DNA from 3 places in the Halomonas sp. ABH4_019 genome. Region 3 is predicted to be linked to each of the others. Evidence: predicted binding sites of a transcription regulator. Region 3 holds the regulator's gene; each other region holds the start of a gene.

Region 1 (4,127 bases), on a different contig from region 3:
AGGGTTCAGGCTCTCGCGGTTCATGGGGATCGTCTCAGCCCACCAGCCAGTGGCCCATGACCACGATGATCGGCAGGGTGATGGCGGTGCGCAGCAGGAAGATGACCACCAGCTCCCACAGCTTGAGCGGGATCTTCGATTTCAGCAGCAGGGCGCCGATCTCGGACATGTAGATCAGCTGGGTCAGCGACAGGCAGGCGATCACGAAGCGGGTCAGCTCGCTCTCGATGTCGCTGGCCAGCACCGCCGGCAGGAACATGTCGGCGAAGCCCACCAGGGTGGCGGGGGCGGCGGCCTCGGCCTCGGGAATCCGCATCCACTCCAGCACCGGCACCATGGGGGCGGAGAGCCAGGTGAACAGCGGCGTGAACTCGGCGAGCACCAGCGCCACGGTGCCGATGGCGATCACCAGCGGCAGCAGGCCGAGGAAGATGTCGGCGACGTTGAACAGCGCGATGCGTGCCAGCTTGAGCGGGCCGGGGGCGGTCTCGGCACGGGCCACGGCCATGCCCAGGCTGTAGCGCAGCAGGTTCTGGTCGCCGGTGTTCTCCTCGGCGATTCGGCAGCCCACCGGCTCGTGGTAGGCGTTCGACTTGCGCGACAGCGGCGGCAGGCGCGGTACGATCACCGCGGCTACCAGGCCGGCCAATACCACGGTCAGGTAGAAGGGCACGAACAGGTGGTTGATGCCGATGAAGCTGGTCACCAGCAGGGCGAAGGCGATGGAGACGATGGAGAAGTTGGTGGCGATGGCCGAGGCCTCGCGGCCGTTGTAGTAGCCCTGTTCGTACTGCTGGGTGGTGATCAGCACGCCCACGGTGCCGGAGCCCATCCAGGAGGCGGTGGCGTCGATGGCGCTGCGCCCGGGCAGGCCGAAGATCTTGCGGAAGGGCGTGCGCACCAGGCTGCCGATGAACTCCATGAAGCCGAAGTCGACCAGGAAAGGCAGCAGGATGGCGGCGAAGAAGAAGAAGGTCAGCAGCACCGGAGCCAGGTCGTTGAGCATCACCCCACCGGTGAAGGAGGCGGTGACCATCTCGGGGCCGACCTGGAAGTAGGTCATCAGGGCGAAGGCCGCGCCGAGGACGCGCATGACCACCCACAGCGGCGCCACGTCGAATAGCTCGTGCATGGCGCCCTCGCGGGCCCAGGCCGGGCGAACGAGCTTGACCGTCAGCGTCAGTACGATGGACAGGCACAGCACCACCGTGGCGATGGTCGGCAGGGCGTCGCCGAGCAGTGCCTTGAGGCCGTCGGCCATCAGCCCCATGCCGATGTTGATGGTGTCGCCGGTGGAGAACGGCACCAGGAACAGGCCGATGCCGAGCAGCGAGGGAATCAGGAACTTCAGCAGGCCGCTGAGGCTCAGCGATTCGGCGCGGGTGGCGAGGGTCGTGTCGAAGGAGTCAGCCATGGGATTTCCCTGTTGGTCTTGTAATGGGTGTGGCCCGGCGCTGCCGGGCCGGGTGGGCGGCGGTCAGTCGCGACGCTTGACGCCGGGCAGCACGCAGAGCATCTCGTAGAGCAGGGTGGCGCCCATCAGTGCGGTATTGCCGCTGGTGTCGTAGGGCGGGGAGACCTCGACCAGGTCGCCGCCGACTACATTGAGGCCGGCCGCGCCGCGCACGATCTCCAGGCCCTGCTGGGCGGTGAGGCCGCCCATCTCGACGGTGCCGGTGCCGGGGGCGACCGAGGGGTCGAGGCCGTCGATATCGAAGGAGATGTACACCGGGCCGTCGCCCATCTGCTCGCGCACCTCGGCCATCAGCGGTTCGAGCGACTTGTACCAGCACTCCTCGGCGGTGACCACGCGGAAGCCCTGCTCGCGGCACCAGTCGAAGTCGTCGGCGGCATAGCCGGTGCCGCGCAGGCCGATCTGCACCACGCGCTTGCTGTCCAGCAGCCCCTCTTCCTGGGCGCGGCGGAAGGGGCAGCCGTGGGCGACCTCCTCGCCGAACATGTGCTCGTTGACGTCGGCGTGGGCGTCGATGTGGATCACGCCCACCGGGCCGTGCTTCTTGGCGATGGCGCGCAGCAGCGGCCAGGTCAGGGTGTGGTCGCCGCCCAGCGTCAGCGGCACGCAGTCATGAGACAGCACCTCGTCGTAGAAGTCGGTGATGATGTCGAGGTTCTTGGGCAGGTTGAAGGTGTTGATCGGCACGTCGCCGATGTCGGCCACCTGCAGGCTGTCGAAGGGCGCGGCGCGAGTGGCCATGTTGTAGGGGCGCAGCATGCGCGACTCGTCGCGGATCTGGCGCGGGCCCAGGCGGGTGCCGGGGCGGTTGGAGGTGCCGATGTCCATGGGCACGCCGATGAAGGCGGCGTCGAGGCCGGCGGCGCTGTCCTGGGTGGGCAGGCGCATCATGGTGGCCGGGCCACCGAAACGCGGCATCTCGTTGCCGCCCAGGGGCTGGTTGTAGTCGCTCATGTCGGGCTCCGTCTATTGAGTAATGTCCTGGTCTCTCTTAGCAGGAAACGTGCCATCTTTAATGGATTGATATGCCATGGCTTTTTGCCTCGCTGATTCATTTGTGCATCGTCTGGCCGGCGGAGGTGATACACTGGTGGATCAGTGATTCATTCCTGCATCAATGCGAGACCCCATGAGCGAACTCGACGGCCGTATCCTGCAGACCATCATCGAGACCGCCCACGATCACTTCTTCGTGGTCGACGCGGACGGCCGGGTGCGCGACGTCAGCCCCGCGGCGGCGGCGGTCTATGGCATGTCCCGGGAGGACCTGTGTCGCACCACGGTGCAGGCCCTGGAGGCCCAGGGCGTATTGAAGCCGTCGATCAGCCTGGAGGTCATTCGCACCGGTCGGCCGGCCCAGCTGATGCAGGTGACCGGCACCGGGCGGCGGGTAATCGCCCAGGCGCATCCGGTGTTCCAGGGCGGCCGGCTGGTCGCCGTGGTCAGCCGTTCCATGGACCTCACCGACCTGCAGCTGCTGCAGGAGGAATACGCGTTGCTGCAGCGGCGCTTCAGCGATCACCTCAGGCGCGGCGGCGGGGCCGACGAGGCCGGGTTGGAGGCCGAGCTGGGCGAGCTGGAGGTGCGCAGCGAGGTCATGCACGAGGTGGCGCTGCTGCTCAAGCGGGTGGCCCCGACCGATGCCACGGTGCTGATGCTCGGCGAGTCCGGGGTCGGCAAGACCGCCTTCGCCCACCAGCTGCACCGCTGGAGCGCTCGTCGCGAGGGCCCCTTCGTCGACGTCAACTGCGGCGCCATTCCCGAAAGCCTGTTCGAGTCGGAGATGTTCGGCTATCGGCACGGCGCCTTCAGCGGCGCGGCGCCGGGCGGCAAGGCCGGGCTGCTGGAGCAGGCCGAGGGCGGCACCCTGTTTCTCGACGAGATCGGCGAGCTGCCGCTGGCGATGCAGACCAAGCTGCTCAAGGTCATCCAGGACGGCAGCGTGACCCGGCTGGGCGACACTCGGCCGCGTCGTGTCGACTTCCGGCTGGTGGTGGCCACCAACCAGGACCTGGCGCGCCGGGTCGAGGAGGGCCGTTTCCGGCTCGATCTCTACTATCGGCTCAACGTCATTCCCGTGACCCTGCCGCCGCTGCGCGAGCGCCGCGAGGACATCCCCGGCCTGGTCGAGCGGCAACTCAAGCGCCTCAATGCCCGCTACGGCCGCGACAAGCTGATGGGCCGCGATGTCTGGCAGGAGCTGATGGGACGCGACTGGCCGGGCAACGTGCGCGAGCTGGAGAACTGGCTGGAGCGGGCCTGGCTCTCTGCCGGTGATGATGTGGTGGGCCTCGCCGGGACGGACGCCGGGCGACCGGCGGAGGCGGCCGCCCCGCCGGCGCGCGGGAGCGAGGCGGCGGGCGGGGCGACCTCGACGCGGCTGGGCGAGGGCGAATCGCTCAAGGCGGCGCTGGCGCGCACCGAGCGGGCCATCCTGGCCGAGCTGTGCGGCGAGCTGCCCTCCACCTACGCGATCGCCGAGCGGCTCGGCATCAGCCAGCCCAGCGTGGTGCGCAAGCTCAGGCGGCATGGGTTGCACATCGGCTCGGGCGATGGTCGCCGAGGTGGCGTGCGCTAGGTGTCGGTTCAGCCATTCTCGCCGGGACGGGACAGCGTGATCGGGGCGTCGTCCCTGAAGACCAGGGTGCGGTAG
Region 2 (4,127 bases), on a different contig from region 3:
TCTGCGATAGACCCGGGGCCCTTGACTAGTCGACTTGCGTTTAGGGGGCGTTGGCCGCGCGGATGGCAATCCGCGCCCCGGCTCAGTCCTGTTCGTCCTCGTCATCCGCCTCCGCCTCGGGATGAGGCGGCTCCAGGGCACGCTGGGCATCGGGCAGTCGCACGGTATCGCCGATCGACAGCTCGCCGATGCTCTGTTCGCGGCGGCCGTTGTCGTCGGCGATCAGCGCGACGACCTCGCCGATGCTGGTGCCCTCGACATGGGCCTCCACCCGCACGCGTACGGTGAAGTGCTGGAAGTGCGCGCTGATGATGCTGCCCTCGTGGGGCTCCGGATAGTCCTGGGGATGGTCGGCGTAGTAGCGTTCCACGCTGGCGTTGCCGGGGTCGTCCCATTCGACGTGCTTGTGCATCGGACTCGCCTCCATGGAGAAAGATGGAGACTTCAGCATAGCCTCCGGCGGCGGGCGGAGGCCATCAACGCAGCGGGCCCCGGCGCCGACGCAAAGAGCCCGCCGGGCGGCGGGCTCTCTGTGTGTCATGGTCGCCGAGGCGACGGCGCTTACTTCTTCTTGGCGCGCTTGCGCTCGTTCTCGGTGAGCTGCTTCTTGCGCAGGCGGATGTGGTTGGGGGTGATCTCCACCAGCTCGTCGTCGTCGAGGAACTCGATGGCCTGCTCCAGGGTGAAGCGCACCGGCGGCGTGAGCACCAGATTCTCGTCGTTGCCGGAGGCGCGCATGTTGTCGAGCTTCTTGGCCTTGGTGGGATTGACCACCATGTCCTCGGCGCGGCTGTTGATGCCCACCAGCATGCCCTCGTAGACCTCGGTGCCGTGCTCGATGATCAGCTTGCCGCGGTCCTGCAGGGCGAACAGCGCATAGGCCAGGGCCTTGCCGGAGACCATGGAGACCAGCACGCCGTTGCGACGCTCCACCGAGGCGTCCGGCTTGAGCGGGCCATAGTGGTCGAAGCGGCTGGTCAGGATGCCGGTGCCGGAGGTCAGGGTCAGGAACTGGCCGCGGAAGCCGATCAGCCCGCGTGCCGGGATGATGAAGTCGAGGCGCACCCGGCCCTTGCCGTCGGGGTTCATGTTCTTGAGCTCGCCCTTGCGGTAGCCGAGCTCTTCCATGATGGCGCCCTGGTGCTGCTCCTCGCAGTCGATGATGACTTCTTCGTAGGGTTCCTGCTGCTCGCCGTCGATCTCGCGGATGATCACCTCGGGGCGGCCCACGGCCAGCTCGAAGCCTTCGCGGCGCATGCTCTCGATCAGCACCGAGAGGTGCAGCTCGCCGCGGCCGGAGACGATGAACTTCTCCGGGCTCTCGCCCTGTTCGACGCGCAGCGCCACGTTGTGGATCAGCTCCTGGTCGAGGCGATCCTTGATGTTGCGGCTGGTGACGAACTTGCCGTCCTTGCCGGCGAACGGCGAGTCGTTGACCTGGAAGGTCATGGACACGGTGGGCTCGTCGACGGTCAGCGCCGGCAGCGCCTCGACCGCGGCCGGGTCGCACAGCGTATCGGAGATCGCCAGGTCCTCGATGCCGGTGATGCAGATGATGTCGCCGGCGGTGGCCTCCTCGGTCTGCACGCGCTCCAGGCCGAGGTGGGTCATCACCTGGCCGATCTTGCCGCGGCGGGTGTTGCCTTCCTTGGAGACGACGCTGACCTGCTGGTTCGGCTTGACGTTGCCGCGGGTGATGCGGCCAAGGCCGATGACGCCGACGTAGCTGTTGTAGTCCAGCGCCGAGATCTGCATCTGGAAGGGCGCTTCCAGCTCGACCTTGGGCGGCTCGACGATGTCGACGATGGCCTCGAACATCGGCGACATGTCCTCGGCCAGCTGGTCCGGCTCCGGGCCGGCCACGCCGTTGAGCGCCGAGCAGTAGATGATTGGGAAGTCGAGCTGCTCGTCGCTGGCGCCGAGGTTGTCGAACAGGTCGAAGATCTGGTCGATGACCCAGTCCGGCCGCGCGCCCGGGCGATCGATCTTGTTGACCACCACGATCGGCTTCAGGCCCTGGTCGAAGGCCTTCTGGGTGACGAAGCGGGTCTGGGGCATCGGGCCGTCGACGGCGTCGACCATCAGCAGCACCGAGTCGACCATCGACATGACGCGCTCGACCTCGCCGCCGAAGTCGGCGTGTCCAGGGGTGTCGACGATGTTGATGTGGTAGTCGCGGTCGTCGGGGCCCTGCCAGCGGATCGCCGTGTTCTTGGCCAGGATGGTGATGCCGCGCTCCTTCTCCTGGTCGTTGGAGTCCATGATCCGTTCCTGGCCCTCGGCCTTGCGGTCCAGGGTGCCGGACTGCTGGAGGAGCTTGTCGACCAGGGTGGTCTTGCCGTGGTCGACGTGAGCGATGATGGCAATGTTGCGAAGATTCTCGATCACGACGGGATCCTGCTGGGAAAAGTGGGGCCGCATTATAGGGTCAGGACCCTGGCGCTACCAGCCTTGTCGGCGGGAATCCGCGGGTGAGCCGCGTCCGGCCCATGGATTCAAGGACCTGCGGCGTGTGGCGGGGCGGCGTCGGCGGGGCGATGCGTCGTGCACCTTTATGGTGCGACATGAGGGGCGTTGCGCCATTGTGGGGCGTTTTGGGGCGCCTCTCGGCGGGCCATGAGAGGGCATGGGGCGCGGTGCCGATCTTGCACTCTCTTGGCGCGATTTTTTTTCTCCTTGCTTGTCAGCTCATTATGCCGATGTCGGTGGTGGATGGCGCCATTTTGGCACGGCCTCTGCATAATTTGGGGCAGTGCCATGGTCGTGCATGGCGGCGTGGGCATCACGCCTGCGGCATGCTACAACGTCGACTGGACAGCATCGCGACCGGCGACAGAGACAAGCGGAATACCCGATAACCAGCCATTACCTGGAGGACCTCATGTCCGAGAAGACTCTCGCCCTGATCGAAGAACACGACGTGAAGTGGATCGACCTGCGCTTCACCGACACCAAAGGCAAGGAACAGCATGTCACCATTCCGGCCCGTGACGTCGACGAAGAGTTCTTCGAGAACGGTCAGATGTTCGACGGCTCCTCCATCTCCGGCTGGAAGGGCATCAACGAGTCCGACATGATTCTGCGCCCGGAGGATGGCACCGGCTTCCTCGACCCCTTCACCGAAGATGCCACCCTGATCCTGCGCTGCGACATCATCGAGCCGGCCACCATGCAGGGCTACGAGCGCGACCCGCGCTCCATCGCCAAGCGCGCCGAGGCCTACCTGCAGTCCACCGGCCTGGGCGACACCGCCTTCTTCGGCCCGGAGCCCGAGTTCTTCATCTTCGACGAGGTGCACTGGAAGGCCGACATCGAAGGCGCCATGTACAAGATCACCTCCGAGGAAGGCGCCTGGGCCACCGACCGTCAGGTCGAGGGCGGCAACCTGGCGCACCGTCCGCGGGTCAAGGGCGGCTACTTCCCGGTGCCCCCGGTGGACAGCTTCCACGACATCCGCGGCGCCATGTGCAACACCCTGGAGGCCATCGGCCAGTCCGTCGAGGTGCACCACCACGAGGTCGCCAACGCCGGCCAGAACGAGATCGGCGTCAAGTTCAACACCCTGGTGAAGAAGGCCGACGAGCTTCAGGAAATGAAGTACGTGGTGCACAACGTGGCCCACGCCTACGGCAAGACCGCCACCTTCATGCCCAAGCCGCTGGTCGGTGACAACGGCTCCGGCATGCACGTCCACCAGTCCTTCTGGAAGGACGGCCAGAACCAGTTCGCCGGCGACGAGTACGCGGGCCTCTCCGAGATGGCGCTGTACTATATCGGCGGCATCATCAAGCACGCCCGTGCCCTGAACGCCTTCACCAACGCTTCCACCAACTCCTACAAGCGTCTGGTGCCGGGCTTCGAGGCGCCGGTGATGCTGGCCTACAGCGCCCGCAACCGCTCCGCCTCCATCCGCATCCCCTACACCGCGAGCCCCAAGGGCAAGCGCGTCGAGGCCCGCTTCCCCGACCCGACCGCCAACCCCTACCTGTGCTTCGCGGCGATGCTGATGGCCGGCATCGACGGCATCAAGAACAAGATCCACCCCGGCGACGCCATGGACAAGAACCTCTATGACCTGCCGCCGGAAGAAGGCAAGTCCATCCCGACCGTGGCCGAGAGCCTGGACC
Region 3 (4,127 bases):
CCAGCGGCTGACCACCCCGCGACTGGTCCACACCCCGGTCGACGACGTCACCCGCCTGACCGCTCCCGACGCCCGACTGCGCGACGACGAGGGCCGCCTGTGGCTGGCCGTCGCCGAGCAGGGGCGACTGGGGGCCGGCGGCAACCCGCTGGTCCTCGAGGGCCAGGCGCGCCTCACCGCGCCCGCAGAGCGCTGGCGGCTCGAGACCGAGCGCCTCCACTACGATGCCGACGCCGGCCACGCCTGGAGCGACACGCCGGCGCGGCTGAGCCAGCCGCCGCAATCGATGCGCGGCGAGCGCTTCGACGCCTGGCTCGATGACAACCGCGCCCGACTGACCGACAATGTGCGCGGCCACCACCCGCCGAATTCCCAGGAGACCCCCGAGCCATGACGCGACCTCCCCTCGCCTCGTTGCTGGCCCTGACGCTGTTGGCCACGGCACTGGCCACCCCCGCGGCACTGGCCCTGGAGGGCGACGCCAGCGCGCCCATCCAGGTGGAGGCCGACCGCCTGGACCTCGACGACCGGGCCGGCACCGCCGTCTACCAGGGCGACGTGCACATCCAGCAGGGCAGCATGCAGCTGAGCGGCGCGCGCGTGGAGATCCAGCGCAACGATGCCGGCCAGCTGACCCGCGCCACCGCCACCGGCCAGCGTGCCTACATGGAACAGCAGCCCGCCCCCGATGAGCCGCTGGTCCGCGCCTGGGGGCGCACCGTGGTCTACCACGTGGCCGAGCGGCGCATCGAGCTGATCGACCAGGCCGAACTCCACCAGGGCGGCGACACCTTCGACGGCGGCTACCTGGAATACTTCCTCGACCGCCGGGTCGTCCAGGCCCGCTCCGACGCCCAGGGCGTCGACGAGCGCCAGCGGGTGCGCATGACCCTGGAGCCGGAACGGCAGGACGCCCCATGAAGACCCTGAGCGCCCAGCATCTGGCCAAGAGCTACAAGCGCCGCCGCGTGGTCCACGACATCAGCCTGGAGATCCGCCAGGGCCGTATCGTCGGCCTGCTGGGGCCCAACGGCGCCGGCAAGACCACCTCCTTCTACATGATCGTCGGCCTGGTGCGGGCCGATGCCGGCCGGGTCGCCATCGACGACCGCGACCTTTCGGGCAGCGCCATGCACGAGCGCGCCCGGGCCGGCATCGGCTACCTGCCCCAGGAGGCCTCGATCTTCCGCAAGCTGTCGGTGGCCGACAACATCATGGCCATCCTCGAGACCCGCGGCGATCTCGACCGGGCCGGACGACGGGATCGCCTGGAGCGCCTGCTCGAGGACTTCCACGTCACCCATATCCGCGACAACCTGGGCATGAGCCTGTCCGGCGGCGAACGCCGACGGGTCGAGATCGCCCGGGCGCTGGCCACCGAGCCCGACTTCATCCTGCTCGACGAGCCCTTCGCCGGGGTCGACCCCATCTCGGTGGGCGAGATCAAGGGCATCATCCGCCAGCTCAAGTCCCGCGAGATCGGCGTACTGATCACCGATCACAACGTCCGCGAGACCCTCGACATCTGCGATGGCGCCTACATCGTCGGCGACGGCCAGATCATCGCCGAGGGCGACGCCGAGCAGATCCTGGCCAACCAGCGCGTGCGCGACGTCTACCTGGGCCAGGACTTCCGCCTCTAAGGGCTGCGGCTTCGCAAGTCACTGATATAGCGTCGCCAACCGACGACGGGCACGCCGATTGCCATTGGCACGCTAATTGCTTAATCAGCACTTGCATGGCGCCATCCGGGCCACTAGGGTAGGAGCCTCTTCGCCGGAGGAGCGGAACCATCCATGGCCATGAAGGCATCCCTGCAACTGCGCGTCGGCACCCAGCTGACCATGACGCCCCAGCTGCAGCAGGCGATCGGCCTGCTGCAGCTCTCGACCCTCGACCTCCGCCAGGAAATCCAGCAGGCGCTGGAAGCCAACCCCATGCTGGAACTCGAGGACGATTTCGGCGAGCAGGCGGTCGGCGAGACCCCGGAAGACGACTGGTCCGACGAGATTCCCGCGGAACTCTCCGTGGACAGCGACTGGTCGGACACCTTCCAGGACGCCGGCGGCAGCGGCGAGGCCCCCGACTTCGAGCGCCAGGCCGCCGGCCAGAGCCTGCAAGGCCACCTCGGCTGGCAGCTGGCCATGAGCGGCCTCGAGGAGCGCGAAACGCGCATCGCCGAGAGCCTGGTCGATGCCGTGACGCCGGACGGCTACCTGGACCAACCGCTGGACGAGCTACGCGACGGCCTGCGCGCCCAGGGCCTTGAGGGCCTGACCACCCGGGAGATCGAGGCCGTCCTGCTGCGCCTGCAACAGTTCGAGCCCACCGGCGTCTTCGCCCGCGACCTGCGCGAATGCCTGCTGCTGCAGCTGGCCACCCTGCCCGACGACACCCCGCTGCTGCCCCAGGCCAGGCGCTTGGTGCGCCAGTTCCTGGAGGCGCTGGCCGCCAGCGACCGCCGCCTGCTGAAGCGTCGCCTGGGGCTGGACGACGAAGCCCTCGAGCGGGTCATCGCCCTGATCCGCGGCCTCGACCCGCGCCCCGGCAGCACCTACGCCGGCGACGACAACGACTACGTGATCCCCGACCTGATCGCCCGCCACACCCCCCAGGGCTGGCGGATCGAGCTCAATCCCGAGGCCATGCCGCGGCTGCGCATCCAGCCCGACTACGCGGCGCTGATCCGCCGCGCCGACAAGAGCGACGACAACCAGTTCCTCAAGGACCACCTCCAGGAGGCCCGCTGGCTGATCAAGAGCCTGACCAGCCGCAACGACACCCTGCTGCGGGTCGGCCGCGAGGTGATGACCCGCCAGATCGACTTCCTCGAGCAGGGCGAGGAAGCCATGAAGCCGCTGATCCTGGCCGACATCGCCCAGGCGGTGGAGATGCACGAATCGACCATCTCGCGGGTCACCACCCAGAAGTTCATCCACACCCCGCGCGGCGTCTTCGAGCTCAAGTACTTCTTCTCGAGCCAGGTCGGGGGCGGCGAGGACGCCCACTCGAGCACCGCGATCCGCGCCCGCATCCGCAAGCTGATCGAGGGCGAGCCCCCGCGCAAGCCGCTCTCCGACAGCAAGCTGGTGGAGCTGCTCGGCGAGGAAGGCATCGAGGTGGCCCGGCGCACCGTGGCCAAGTACCGCGAGGCGATGCAGATCCCCTCCTCCAGCCGCCGCAAGCGTCTCGGTTAGGGCCGTCGCCAGCCGCGCCGCATGGCGTGGAAAACCGCCTGGCGCGGGGGGTTTGCAAGGCACCAAAAAGGGTTACAATCGGATCACCACCCAAGGAGCAAGGAGCGTGTCATGCAAGTCAACCTCACCGGCCACCACGTGGAATTGACCGATCCCCTGCGTGACTACGTGCAGGAGAAGCTCACGCGACTCGAGCGCCACTACGACAACATCACCACCGTGCAGGTCACGCTCTCCGTGGAGAAGGAACGCCAGCAGGCCGCCTGCACCCTGCATGCCGCCGGTGCCGATCTACACGCCGAGGCGATGGACGGCGACATGTACGCCGCCATCGACGCCCTTGCCGACAAGCTGGACCGCCAGCTGGTCAAGCACAAGGAAAAGACCCAGGCCCGCGCCCAGGGCGCCGCAAGCGTCCGCTGAGCCGCCAATGTCACTCGAAGCCATCCTGCCCCCCGAGCGCGCCCTGTTCGGCGTGCCCGGGGGGAGCAAGAAGCGGGTGCTGGAATTCTTCAGCACCTTCATTGCCCAGAACACCCCGAGCCTCGACAGCCAGGAGGTCTTCAGCCGGCTGATCGGGCGTGAGCGCCTGGGCAGCACCGGCATCGGGCACGGGGTCGCCATCCCCCACTCCCGCAACCCGCATTGCAAGGCGCCCATCGCCGGCTTCCTCAAGCTCGCCGAACCGGTCGACTTCGATGCCATCGACGGCGAGCCCGTCGATCTGGTGTTCGTGCTGCTGGTCCCCGAGGAGGCCGACGACGCTCATCTCGCCCTGCTCGGCCAGGTGGCCAGCGTGATGAACGACGCCGAGACCCGCAGCGCCCTGCGCCGCGCCGATAGCCAGCGCGAGCTCCACGACTGCCTCCTCGAGGCCATCCGACGACAGGCCCCGGCCGCCAAGGGACGCGACTGAGCCCCGCGTCCGCC

What was found. The regulator sigma-54, encoded in region 3, starts transcription at its own class of promoters, with help from an activator protein. The targets are predictions, from matches to a motif close to TGGCACNNNNNTTGCTNT.
Region 1: the regulator sigma-54 is predicted to act here: its motif matches at 2,466-2,483, upstream of speB (agmatinase).
Region 2: the regulator sigma-54 is predicted to act here: its motif matches at 2,725-2,742, upstream of glnA (glutamate--ammonia ligase).

The regions. Positions count from the first base shown of each region.
Region 1 is NZ_JBSWWC010000002.1:540,008-544,134, reverse strand. It holds gene ACXAFN_RS09665 (YjiH family protein) at 35-1,414, opposite strand; gene speB (agmatinase) at 1,478-2,428, opposite strand; gene ACXAFN_RS09655 (sigma-54 interaction domain-containing protein) at 2,604-4,052, shown strand; gene ACXAFN_RS09650 (mechanosensitive ion channel family protein) at 4,061-4,127, opposite strand, start outside.
Region 2 is NZ_JBSWWC010000002.1:701,831-705,957, reverse strand. It holds gene ACXAFN_RS10460 (hypothetical protein) at 83-412, opposite strand; gene typA (translational GTPase TypA) at 562-2,388, opposite strand; gene glnA (glutamate--ammonia ligase) at 2,882-4,127, shown strand, end outside.
Region 3 is NZ_JBSWWC010000003.1:322,150-326,276, reverse strand. It holds gene lptC (LPS export ABC transporter periplasmic protein LptC) at 1-394, shown strand, start outside; gene lptA (lipopolysaccharide transport periplasmic protein LptA) at 391-921, shown strand; gene lptB (LPS export ABC transporter ATP-binding protein) at 918-1,643, shown strand; gene ACXAFN_RS13815 (RNA polymerase factor sigma-54) at 1,797-3,197, shown strand; gene hpf (ribosome hibernation-promoting factor, HPF/YfiA family) at 3,309-3,620, shown strand; gene ACXAFN_RS13805 (PTS sugar transporter subunit IIA) at 3,628-4,113, shown strand.